4 regions of the Klebsiella terrigena genome follow, and region 1 is predicted to be linked to each of the others. Evidence: predicted binding sites of a transcription regulator. Region 1 holds the regulator's gene; each other region holds the start of a gene.
What was found. The regulator Fur, encoded in region 1, represses iron uptake genes when iron is present. The targets are predictions, from matches to a motif close to ATAATAATGAGAACNACTATCAA.
Positions count from the first base shown of each region.

Region 1 (3,209 bases):
CGGATTACCAGACGCGCCAGCGCTTCATTGGTATTCCCTTCGGTGACTCGCCAGAGATCTTGCCAGAACTCCTCTTCGGTATAGCTATCCACTAGCACATCCTGCGGCGCATCGTGCATGCAGCGCAGATTGCGGGTATGTTGGGAATTTCCCCCGCGCCATTCGCGAGGGGCTGCCTCCAGCAACAGCACCGACGCGCCTGCTTCGCGGGCGGTTAAAGCGGAACATAACGCAGCATTGCCTCCGCCAATCACCAGTACATCAACCATCGTAGACTCCATTACTCTTTAACTAATTGTTAAATTTGTAATTGGAATGTATACGCTGGGGCTGTGCGGGCGCTATGCTGCGTAGCTAAAGAGGGCTTTAGTTAGCGTAAAGGGTGGCTCCCGGCCAGCTGCCTGCATCCACCAGTTGGCGCATGACTTTGCTAAGCACCACGCGGGCGGCAAGACCTGCCGGGGTGAGCTCATCGTCAGACAGGCTAACCAAAAAGTTGGGGCGACTGAGTATCGGGTTGTGGACGCCGATCACTCTCAGCGCTTCTTTATCAAGATGGGAAATGGCGGCCCCGGGCTGCAGGGTGGCCCCAAGACCGCTGCGCACGGCGCGCATCAGTAGAGTCAGGCCATCAATTTCAGCGGCAATATCCAGCTTGATGGCGTGTTCCTGGCCGATCGCCTCCAGCCTGCCACGCAGGCCGTGGCCCTGGCTGGGCATAATCAAGGGAATGTTTGCCAGCTGAGAGGGGGAGATGGCGTCGTCGGCGATATCGGCCAGTACGGCGTAGGTGCCAATCAAAAATAGCCGTTCTTCGAGGATCGGTCTGGCGCTCCAGCGCAGGATTTTCTCCTTCTGGAAAACGACGGCTAAATCAATCTGGCGGGTGTTGATCATCCGCTCCAGGTTGCCGGAGAGACTTTCCACGACGTGCAGACGAACATCGGCATAGCTTTCCCGCATCGCGTTAATAAAGGGCATCCCCAGTATCGACGCGGTGCTGGGTGCCATGCCGACGCTGACGTGCCCGGACAGGCGAGCTTCGCGGGCAGCCAGGATCGCATCATCGGCATGGCGTAGCGCCAGCTGCGCCTGAAAGTAAAAGGCCAGGCCGGCGCTGGTGGGCGTGACGCCGCGCGAGGTACGCTGGAGCAGGCGAATCGAGAGTTCACTTTCCAGGCGCGTCATTTGCTGACTGAGCGCTGAGACGCCAATATTGAGATCCAGCGCGGCGCTGCCCATGCTGCCGGTTTCCACAATACGAACGAAGTAACGTAGCTGACGAAGTTCCATGTCGATTCTCGGGGTCAGGCGGGAAGGGATTTTACATTAAAGCAACATCGCGGAGGAGGGAATATGGCGCGGCGAATTCAGCGTATAAAAAAAGCCAACCGTCCGGTTGGCTTTCCTGCTGGCATCATATTACTTGGGGTCGTGCGCGTGTTCATTTTCGCGGCAGTCGCCTTCAGCACAGTGACCGTACAGGTACAGGCTGTGGTTGGTCAGGCGGATACCGTGACGGTGGGCAATTTCACGCTGACGCGCTTCGATAGAGTCATCGCTGAATTCGATCACTTTGCCACAATCGAGGCAAATCAGGTGATCGTGATGATGCTGCTGTGTCAGTTCGAAAACGGATTTACCGCCTTCAAAATTATGGCGGGTAACAATGCCGGCATCATCAAACTGGTTCAGTACGCGATAAACGGTAGCCAGACCGATCTCTTCCCCCATGTCGATCAGGCGTTTGTATAAATCTTCCGCGCTGACGTGATGGTTATCCGGCCCCTGCAGCACTTCCAGAATTTTTAATCGTGGAAGTGTGACTTTCAGGCCAGCCTTCTTCAATGCGGTATTGTTGTCAGTCATGCGGAATCTGTCCTGTTGCTAAACGATCTACTTCCATTAGCGGAAGTAATACAGAGAATCACCCGATGTAACGCGTCTCATTATAGAACTGCCATGATGAAATGAAAACCGCAAGCATCGAGCCTTGTATGCTGTCAAAAACGAGGCACACGCTACAAACTGTGTCACGTCTCCTCGTTAAATCAGAGGACATTGTACAGATATGTGATTAAAAGTTAAAAACTTGTAGCTATTAGTTTTATTGCTTTTACCTATTAATACGACGATACCCGAAGGTATCGCCGTTTAACCATCAGGCGTTTTTGATTTCTTCGAGATGCAGTTCTTCAGAAATCTGCTTAACCCATTTCTCAACGCGCTCGTTGGTCAGCTCAGGCTGACGGTCTTCATCGATAGCGAGACCGACGAAATGGTCGTCATCGGCGAGACCTTTAGAGGCTTCGAAATGGTAGCCCGCCGTTGGCCAGTGGCCGACGATGGTTGCACCGCGCGGTTCGATGATGTCGCGGATGGTTCCCAGCGCATCACAGAAGTATTCAGCATAGTCTTCCTGGTCACCGCAGCCAAACAGGGCGACCAGCTTACCGTTGAAGTCGACCTCTTCCAGCGTCGGGAAGAAATCATCCCAGTCACACTGCGCTTCACCGTAGTACCAGGTTGGGATGCCCAGCAGCAGAATGTCATGACCCTGCAGGTCTTCTTTGCTGCTTTTGGCAATGTCGTGAACATCAGCAACGTCTTTACCGAGCTGCTTTTGGATCATTTTTGCAATATTTTCGGTGTTGCCGGTGTCGCTGCCAAAAAAGATGCCGATGATTGCCATGAGTAAAATAACCTCTTGAAACTTAATGATGTGGTAGTGGCGTAATGCCCGCAGATAACGGCAATCATAGCAGAACAGGGAAGGGCGCGGAAACAGCAATCACACCCGACTGCACACTCTGCTACATGAAAGTGTTGTTTTTGAGGTTTCTCAGACTTTACCCTGGCTATGCAGGGCTGCCAGCTGGTTCATCAACATCTCTTCAATCAGATCGCTACGGTTCATATTGCGGGCATCAGCTAGCTCATTGAGCGCATCAACCGCTTCAGCGTTGAGCTTGAGCTCCACGCGCTTTAAACCGCGAACTTTGTCGCGTTTAAGCTGGTTGCGTTTATTGATGCGCAGCTGCTCGTCGCGCGAAAGCGGATTGGTCTTTGGTCTACCCGGGCGACGCTCGGTTGCGAACAAATCTAATGTCGTACGGTCCGTTTGTTCTTTTGCCATGATTCAGAGTGACTTCGGGGAAACGAGTTGTCGGGCCATTGCCGACACAGATAGCGCGCCATAATACATCAGG
Region 1 is NZ_CP050508.1:4,045,217-4,048,425, reverse strand. It holds gene tcuA (FAD-dependent tricarballylate dehydrogenase TcuA) at 1-269, opposite strand, end outside; gene tcuR (tricarballylate utilization LysR family transcriptional regulator TcuR) at 367-1,293, opposite strand; gene fur (ferric iron uptake transcriptional regulator) at 1,423-1,869, opposite strand; gene fldA (flavodoxin FldA) at 2,162-2,692, opposite strand; gene ybfE (LexA regulated protein) at 2,843-3,136, opposite strand.

Region 2 (3,209 bases), 2.6 Mb from region 1:
TATCCGCGATTTAGGAGTTCATCCAATGCTGCGGGGCTTCACCGCCTCGTAATATCACGTTAACAAGCCGCAAGGCTCGATCGTGAAGGAGAAGAGTATGTTCAGGTCACTGATACTGGCTGCCGTGCTGTTGGCTTCAGCGCCATTAGTTGCTAACGCTGGTGAAATCACCCTGCTGCCATCTGTAAAATTACAAATAGGCGATCGCGACAATTACGGTAATTACTGGGACGGTGGCGGCTGGCGCGACCGTGATTACTGGCGTCGTAACTACGAATGGCGCGATAACCGCTGGCGGCATCATGACAACGGCCGTCACCGCGGCTGGGATAAGCGCAAAGCTTATGAACGCGGCTACCGTGAAGGCTGGAACGATCGCGACGACCGTCGCGGCGGCTGGGGGCGTGGACCGGGAGGTCGCGGACACGGACACGGTCACGGCCATCACTAAATGTCCTGCAATCAGTTACATCAAACGGGGGAGCCTTGCGGCTCCCCCGTTTATTACCCGCTTATAATCCCAACACCGTCCCCACCAGCAGCCAGCCGTTCAGCGTAACCACAATCGCCACGATGACCCAGCCGGTTCGCTTAATCCATGCCGTATTCACCAGATCGCCCATCAGCTTCGGGTTACTGGTAAAAATCAGCAGCGGCACCAGCGCCAGCGCAATACCAAAGCTCAGCAGCACCTGGCTCATCACTAAGATACGGGTCGGATCGAGCCCCATCATGATGACGATAAACGACGGCAGCATAGTAACCGCCCGGCGAAACCACAGCGGGATATGAAAGCGAATAAACCCCTGCATCACCACCTGGCCCGCCAGGGTACCAACCACCGTCGACGACAGCCCGGCAGCCACCAGACTGAGGCCAAATATGGTTGCCGCGGCGTGGCTCAGCAGCGGCTCCAGCGTCAGGTAGGCGGCATCAAGATCGGCGACGCCGGTATGTCCGTTAAAGTGAAACGCGGCGGCGGCGGTGGCCATCATCGCCAGGTTAACAAAGCCGGCGATGGTCATGGCAATCGCCACATCCCAGCGGGTGGCGTTATAGCGCTCTTTGCGCGTGCCGTCATGCAGGTTCTGGGTCAGCGACGAGTGCAGATAGATGACGTGAGGCATAATGGTGGCCCCCAGCACCCCGGCCGCCAGGAACACCGCTTCTCCGTTAGGCAGGCTCGGGATAATCATCCCTTTCGCCAACGGCGCCAGCGCCGGCTGGGAGAAAATCAGCTCAACGATATAGGCGCCGGCAACAAACAGCAGCAGCCCGCCAATGACCTTCTCCAGCGGCTTTTGCCCGCGACGCTGGAGCATCAAAATCAAAAACGTGGCGATACCGGTCAGCACGGCGCCCTGCAGTAAAGAGACGCCAAGCAGCAGCTTAAAGCCGATCGCCGCGCCAATAAACTCGGCAAGGTCCGTCGCCATGGCGATAATTTCCGCCTGCACCCAATAGAACCACACCACCGGGCGCGGATAGTGGTCGCGGATCTGCTCCGCGAGATTTTTACCCGTCGCAATTCCCAGCTTTGCCGACAGCACCTGAATCAGCATCGCCATCAGGTTTGCCCACACCACTACCCACAGCAGCTGGTAGCCGAAGCTGGCGCCCGCCTGGATATTGGTCGCAAAGTTACCGGGATCGATATACCCGATGGCAGCAATAAAGGCAGGCCCCATCAAAGCGAGCTTCATCTTGCGCGCTGCGCGACCGCTGCTATTCTCAACGCGACTGCTTGTCATTTTCTGCCTCAGAAATATAGCCTTTGCTATGTTTAATGCTACCAAAATGCGAATGATTATCAAGTTCATTTATAACGGCGATAATTATTGCTTTGATAGGAGGGAACGATAGCGGCTAACAACGAAAAGGTGGCATTGATGGAAGTCCATCGCGCCTGGTCATCAGATTAGTACAATCTAAGCAACTTTTAAAACCTTTACGCAACATAACAAAAATGTATGTTCGATCACTATTTTGGTGATTAGTCACAGTTCCTTGCAATAGTGTGGACTTGATCTCGTTTTCTTTGGGCTTGTTACATAGAATGTGCACAGAAATTTAACCTGCCTCATATTTGGAGCAAATATGGACCGCGTCCTGCACTTTATTCTCGCGATCGTCGTGGTGGCTATTTTGGCCCTTTTGGTCAGCCACAACCGTAAGCAGATTCGTATTCGTTATGTTATTCAATTGCTTGTCATTGAAGTCCTGCTGGCATGGTTCTTCCTGAACTCCGATATCGGTCTGGGTTTCGTGAAAGGATTCTCCGAGATGTTCGAAAAACTTCTCGGCTTTGCTAACGAAGGGACCAACTTCGTCTTCGGCAATATGAACGATAAAGGCCTCGCCTTCTTCTTCCTCAAGGTCTTGTGCCCAATCGTCTTCATCTCTGCGCTGATCGGTATTTTGCAGCATATCCGCATCCTGCCTATCGTCATTCGCGCGATCGGTACCGTGCTGTCCAAAATCAACGGCATGGGTAAGCTGGAATCATTCAACGCCGTCAGCTCGCTGATTCTGGGCCAGTCGGAAAACTTTATCGCGTATAAAGATATCCTCGGCAAAATGTCGCGTAACCGCATGTACACCATGGCGGCGACCGCAATGTCCACCGTTTCCATGTCCATCGTCGGCGCGTACATGACCATGCTGCAGCCGAAGTACGTTGTTGCGGCGCTGGTTCTTAACATGTTCAGTACCTTTATCGTCCTGTCGCTGATTAACCCTTACCGCGTTGATGAAAGCGAAGAAAATCTGCAGATGTCGAACCTGCATGAAGGTCAGAGCTTCTTTGAAATGCTGGGTGAGTACATCCTGGCAGGCTTTAAAGTCGCGATAATCGTTGCGGCGATGCTGATTGGTTTCATCGCGTTAATCTCTGCGCTGAACGCCCTGTTCGCGACCGTTACCGGCTGGTTCGGTTACAGCATCTCCTTCCAGGGTATCCTCGGCTACATCTTCTACCCGGTTGCATGGGTGATGGGCGTACCGGCAGGTGAAGCGCTGCAGGTCGGCAGTATCATGGCGACTAAACTGGTTTCAAACGAATTCGTTGCGATGATGGATCTGCAGAAAATTGCCAGCACGCTCTCTCCGCGTGCGGAAGGCATTATCTCCATCTTCCTCGTCTCCTTCGCCAACTTCTCTTCAATCGGGATTATTGCCGGGGCGATTAAAGGCCTGAACGAAGAACAGGG
Region 2 is NZ_CP050508.1:1,452,856-1,456,064, reverse strand. It holds gene HCK03_RS06945 (DUF2502 domain-containing protein) at 98-451, shown strand; gene HCK03_RS06940 (Nramp family divalent metal transporter) at 513-1,751, opposite strand; gene HCK03_RS06935 (NupC/NupG family nucleoside CNT transporter) at 2,098-3,209, shown strand, end outside.
Region 2: a site for Fur is predicted at 1,792-1,814, ahead of HCK03_RS06940 (Nramp family divalent metal transporter). Genes of this name have one in related genera too.

Region 3 (3,209 bases), 1.9 Mb from region 1:
CCGCAGGACATAAACGGCGCCATCATGATAGTCATCAGGCGCTCGCGCGGCGCATCCAGCGTACGCGCGCCCATCACCGACGGCACGTTGCAGCCGAAGCCGACAATCAGCGGCACGAAGGATTTCCCCGGCAGGCCCAGCGCCTGCATCAGGCGGTCCATCACGAACGCCGCGCGCGCCATATAGCCGGAGTCTTCGAGGAAGGAGAGGAACAGGTACATCATGCCGATCTGCGGCACCAGCGGCAGCACGGTGTTAATACCGCCGCCGATCCCCTGGGCGAGGAACACGGTCAGCCACTCCGGGAGATGCAGGGTATAGCCCAGCCACTGAATGCCGTGGATAAAGATGGCCACCGATCCGGCGTCGAATATTGGCTGCAGCGCGCCGCCGATGTTGATGGCCAGTAAAAACATCAGATACATGACGAACAGAAAAATGGGCAAGCCAAGTACCCGGTTGAGGATAATTTTATCCATCGCGGCGGTGAAGCGGCTCGGCTCGGCGGTCAGCGTGTTGCTGACGGCATCGCAGATGGCGGCAATGCTCTGGTAGCGGGCATCGGCAATATGCAGCGCCGGATCGTCAATCTCTTTGCCCAGGTTTGCAAGGGCGGCATCGAGCCTATCGGCGGCGTTGCCGGCATAGGCGCGGCTGTAGATATCGCCTTCCAGCATCTGCAGGCCGAGCCAGCAGCGCTGGCGCTGCGGAATCTCACTGGACATGGCCTGCGCCAGTTTTTCCGCCTCGCGCAGCAGCGGCTGCGGATAGTGCACCAGCTCAATCGCCCTGTTTTCCTGATGACGATCGATAGCCATCTTCAGGGCTTCGATACCGCGGCCGCGGGTCGACACCAGCGGGATAACCGGGCAGCCAAGGCGCGCTGAGAGGGCGTCGACGTCGATGCGGATTTTCTGCTTCTCGGCGATATCCAGCATGTTCAGGGCAACGACGCAGGGGATGCCCAGCTCCAGCAGCTGGAGCGTCAGGTAGAGGTTGCGCTCAAGGTTTGACGCATCCACGACGTTAATCAGCAGGTCGGCGTCGCCGCTGAGAATATAGTGACAGGCAATCTGCTCATCCAGCGAGGTTTGCGAGGAGATGGTGGTCAGTGAATAGGTACCGGGCAGATCAACCAGCGTGACCTGATTATCCGTGGTGGTAAAGGCTCCCTCTTTACGCTCAACGGTAACGCCGGCCCAGTTCCCCACGCGCTGGCGGGCGCCGGTGAGCTGATTAAATAACGTGGTCTTGCCGGAGTTAGGATTACCAATTAAACCAATGGTTAATTTTTTCATATTTCAGACTCTTATTGCCGGGCCGGCGTTATTGTGCAACCGCTTCCAGTTCTATTAGGTCGAGATCTTTTTTACGCAATACCAGGCTCACGCGCCGGGTTTCGATATGCACAGGATCGCCAAGCGGCGCCACGCGTACCACGTTAAAAGAAGAGCCAGGCAACATGCCAAGAGATAACAGTTTCTGCCGATAAGCCGGGCTTATATCGCGAGAGAAACCGGTAATTTTCCAAGCGCTATCAGGAGTGAATTGCATAGGGCCTACTTGTATATCGCTAACTGAACGAGAGTTTACCGTGCGCAGCGGCTGCGCGGCACCGGGGAGCATAGCCTACGAAGAAGAATAGAAACTGCAAATAATGATAATGAGAATAGTTTTTATCATCAATACATAACGGGCGCAATAATGGACTTTTGGCGGAAATTTGCTGTTTTTTTGATATGACTCAAGGTCTGTGCGGTAGCAATAAATAAGTTAAATATTACTTTTTTCAATTAATGTTTAATTAAGGTTTCATTGGTTAACGAAATGAAACTTTAATAAATAGAATTTCCGTCTGCGCTTATTAACAGCTTACTGGAATTTATCGAGCGCCGTTTGCGCAATATTGCTGCTTTGTCGGCGGGAGATTGCCCCCCGAGGCGGGGGGCAAAGAGGGGCTAGCGTTTTTTACCCATTGCCGCTGCCAGCGCGTCCATCATCGCGCTATTGCCGTTCGACTGGGCTTCACGGCCGCGCGGCTTCGCCGCTTTTGCCGGCGGACGATTGCCCTGCGGACGCTCGCCGCCGCCGCTGCGGCGCGAGTTGCTCTCGCCCGGCTGCTCATCCAGGCGCATCGTCAGGGCGATACGCTTACGCTGCAGGTCAACTTCCATCACCTTAACCTGGACGATATCGCCCGCTTTGACCACGCTATGCGGGTCTTCCACGAACTTGTTCGATAGCGATGAGATGTGTACCAGGCCATCCTGGTGAACGCCGATATCGACAAACGCGCCAAAGTTGGTGACGTTGGTGACCGCCCCTTCCAGCACCATGCCCGGCAGCAGATCGTTCATGGTTTCTACGCCATCAGCGAACTTCGCGGTTTTGAATTCCGGACGCGGATCGCGGCCCGGCTTTTCCAGCTCTTTGATGATGTCGGTCACCGTCGGCACGCCGAATTTCTCATCGGTGAACTCGCTGGCCTTGAGGTTGCGCAGCTCGCTGCTGTTACCCATCAGCTCTTGTAGCGCCTGCTGAGTGGCGGCCAGAATCCGCTCAACGATCGGATAGGCTTCCGGGTGAACGGTGGAGGCATCCAGCGGGTTATCGCCGTGGTTGATGCGCAGGAACCCCGCGCACTGCTCAAAGGCTTTTGGACCGAGGCGGCTCACCTTCAGCAGCTGCTGGCGGTTCTGGAACTGACCGTTTTCATCGCGCCAGGCGACGATGTTCTGCGCCATCATGCGGGTCAGCCCGGCGACGCGGGTGAGCAGCGGCACGGAGGCGGTATTCAGGTCCACGCCGACGGCGTTTACGCAGTCCTCAACCACCGCATCCAGCTTGCGCGCCAGCTGGGACTGGCTGACATCGTGCTGATACTGGCCGACGCCGATAGACTTTGGATCGATCTTCACCAGCTCGGCCAGCGGATCCTGCAGGCGGCGGGCGATAGAGACGGCGCCGCGCAGGGAAACGTCAAGGTCCGGGAACTCCAGCGCCGCCAGCTCGGAAGCCGAATAAACCGACGCTCCCGCTTCGCTGACAATCACCTTTTGCGCGGTGACCTTCGGGAACTGCTGCTGCACGTCGAGGAAGAAGCGTTCGGTTTCGCGCGATGCGGTGCCGTTACCGATAGCGACCAGCTCAACGTTGTGCTTTTGACACAGCCCGGCGACCGCCACCGCGGCTTTAGCCGCCTGGCCGGT
Region 3 is NZ_CP050508.1:363,178-366,386, forward strand. It holds gene feoB (Fe(2+) transporter permease subunit FeoB) at 1-1,298, opposite strand, end outside; gene feoA (ferrous iron transporter A) at 1,327-1,554, opposite strand; gene HCK03_RS01640 (Tex family protein) at 1,959-3,209, opposite strand, start outside.
Region 3: a site for Fur is predicted at 1,658-1,680, ahead of feoA (ferrous iron transporter A). Genes of this name have one in related genera too.

Region 4 (3,209 bases), 110 kb from region 1:
AGATCCCCGGCTGCGCTGCAACCAGCGGTAAACGAGTGGTCATCATTGGCTCCTTAGGACGCGTAGTGCGCGGGGGTGAGGGTTGACCAGTTCGCCGCCAGCCAGGCATTGCACGCTTCCAGCGACTGAGGCGGACACTCTACCGTCCAGCCCTCCGGCAGCGCGCAGTGATGGGGCCACAGGCTGTACTGCTGCAGCTCGTTACGCAGAATGTAAAACTGCCCTTGCGGATTATCGAAGGGGTTACTGAATTGCATTTCAAACTCCTGTTAATACTCGCTATCCTGCTGGCCGCATCCGCAGCCCTCGCGCACGATCAATGATTCGGTTCTGCCGGGCGTCCCGATGGGACGGACTCCGCGGATTGCCACAGCTGAATCAATCCCGCCGTCAGCCCGCCGCGCCAGCACAGCGCATCGTGCCCGCCGTCAACCTGGCGCCAGAAAACCGACCGTTTTGGCGGCGGCAGCTGGGCTAAAAGCGCCTGATTGGCGCGGAAAATAAGGGGTTCCCGCTCGCCGGCTTCGAGCCAGATTCGCAGCCCGTCGGCGCGCAGTTCCCCCGCTTTCAGGCCTTCAATCAGCGCGCCATCCTGCGCGCCGCCGCGGTGCGGCCACCAGTAGGAGCCGGACTGGCTGAGCACGCAGCCAAAACGCTGCGGCCAGTTCAGGGCGGCGAACATTGCCGCCAGGCCGCCAAAGCTCTGCCCGGCCACGACGGTACGCTCGGCCCGGTCGCTAAAGTCCGCGATTTGGCGCACCTGCGGCAGGAGCTCCTCCTGTACCGCCAGCCAAAAATCGCGGTTGCACGGTAGCTCGCGGCTGCGGTGCGCGTTATCGATAGCGTCGATCAGCAGATACACCGCCGCCGGCAGCCGGCCCTCGCGGGTCAGTCCGGCCAGCGGCGACCATACCGGCATGCTCTCGGCCCAGAACTGGCCGTCCAGCAGCACCGCCAGCGGGCGCTCTTTTGCCGCGCCGTCGCCGGTGGCATAAACCCATACCCGACGGCTGTTGCCAAGCCGCGCGCTGCGCCACTGAATGCAGACCGGCGGGGCAAAGCGTTCATCGCGCAGCGCCCAGCCGGGCTGCTCCGGGGCCTGAGGCAGCTCCAGCGCCGAGACCGCGTGGCCGCGCCCGCCCTTCCAGCTTTGCACATTGAGCGGATCGGCTACCGCGCGCGGCAGCAGGCGTCGCCAGCCCTCGCGCAGCAGAGTGCGGTCCGGCGCGTCGCCGTTAAAAATCTCGGGAGAAAAATCGTCATCGCGTTCGGAGGGGATAAAACAGTAGCTGCCGCGCCAGGTCGGCGAGAGCGTGGTCTGCCATTGCCAGGCATCGGTGCCCGGGACGCGCCGTAGGGTTTGCGGGACGGCATTTTTGTGGTGGTCGGTGACGCCGGTGATATAGATCCACACCCGCCGCGTCGCCGAGGTGGCCTCGCTGCCCGCCGGGTCCCGCCACCAGAACATCACCCGGTACGCATCGCCAGACGCCTCCGACTGCGGGCCGCTCAGGCTCTGCCACCAGTCATCGCTTCCTGTTTTCAACATTAAATAACCCTATGTTTATCGTGATATTTATCAATAAACGTAATATTTTGTTGATAATATTATTGATAACTATTTGCATTTGCAATAGCGTATTACCGCGCGTTGGAATGAGTAACTTCGAAAAACATGTCAGAGATGGCAGGCATTTGTCCTCTACTGGCAACATTTGTTCATGCCGTCGTCTCTTCCGGTGGGAAGAGGCCTTTGGGGAAAGCGGCAACAGACAGCTGGATGATATTAAAATGAATAACAGGATCAAATCCCTGGCCTTGCTGGTCAATCTGGGAATTTATGGTGTTGCCTTCCCGCTGTGCGCGGAAGAGACCACAGACAGCAAACAAACGGCCGCCGAAGAAACCATGGTGGTTACCGCAGCGGAGCAGAACCTGCAGGCTCCCGGCGTCTCCACCATCACCGCCGATGAAATTCGTAAACGTCCACCGGCCCGCGATGTCTCAGAAATCATCCGCACCATGCCGGGCGTTAACCTGACCGGTAACTCCACCAGCGGCCAGCGCGGCAACAACCGCCAGATTGATATTCGCGGCATGGGCCCGGAAAATACCCTGATCCTGATTGACGGTAAGCCGGTTACCAGCCGTAACTCCATTCGTCTCGGCTGGCGCGGCGAGCGCGATACCCGCGGCGATACCAGCTGGGTGCCGCCGGAAATGATCGAACGCATTGAGGTCATTCGCGGCCCGGCGGCGGCGCGTTACGGCAACGGCGCGGCGGGCGGCGTGGTCAATATCATCACCAAAAAAGGCACCAACGAGTGGCACGGTTCATGGAATACCTACATGAACGCCCCGGAACATAAAGATGAGGGCTCCACCAAGCGCACTAACTTCAGCCTCAACGGTCCGCTGGGCGGCGATTTCAGCTTCCGCCTGTTTGGCAACCTCGAGAAGACGCAGGCCGATGCCTGGGATATTAACCAGGGGCATCAGTCCGAACGTACCGGCATCTACGCCGATACCCTGCCGGCCGGGCGTGAAGGGGTTAAAAACAAAAGTATCAACGGCGTGGTGCGCTGGGACTTCGCGCCGATGCAGTCGCTGGAGTTTGAGTCGGGCTACAGCCGCCAGGGCAACCTCTACGCGGGCGACACTCAGAACACCAACACCAACGACCTGGTGAAAGAGAACTACGGTAAAGAGACCAACCGTCTCTACCGTCAGACCTACTCCGTCACCTGGAACGGCGGCTGGGATAACGGTATCACCACCAGCAACTGGGCGCAGTACGAGCACACCCGCAACTCGCGTAAGGGCGAAGGCCTGGCCGGGGGCACGGAAGGGATCTTTAATAGCGATAAGTTCTCCGATACCGACCTTTCCGACGTAATGCTGCACAGCGAAATCAGCATTCCGTTCGACCTGTGGGTCAATCAGAACCTGACCCTGGGGAGCGAATGGAACCAGCAGCGGATGAAGGATAACGCCTCCAATACCCAGACCTTTATGGGCGGCGATATTCCTGGCGTAAGCAGTACCAACCGCAGCCCGTACTCACAGGCGGAGATCTTCTCGCTGTTTGCCGAAGACAACGTTGAGCTAACCGACTCCACCATGCTGACACCGGCGCTGCGTTTCGATCACCACAGCATCGTCGGCAATAACTGGAGCCCGTCGCTGAACCTGTCCCAGGGCCTGGGCGA
Region 4 is NZ_CP050508.1:4,153,571-4,156,779, forward strand. It holds gene entF (enterobactin non-ribosomal peptide synthetase EntF) at 1-43, opposite strand, end outside; gene HCK03_RS19570 (MbtH family protein) at 54-257, opposite strand; gene fes (enterochelin esterase) at 317-1,549, opposite strand; gene fepA (siderophore enterobactin receptor FepA) at 1,792-3,209, shown strand, end outside.
Region 4: a site for Fur is predicted at 1,606-1,628, ahead of fes (enterochelin esterase). Genes of this name have one in related genera too.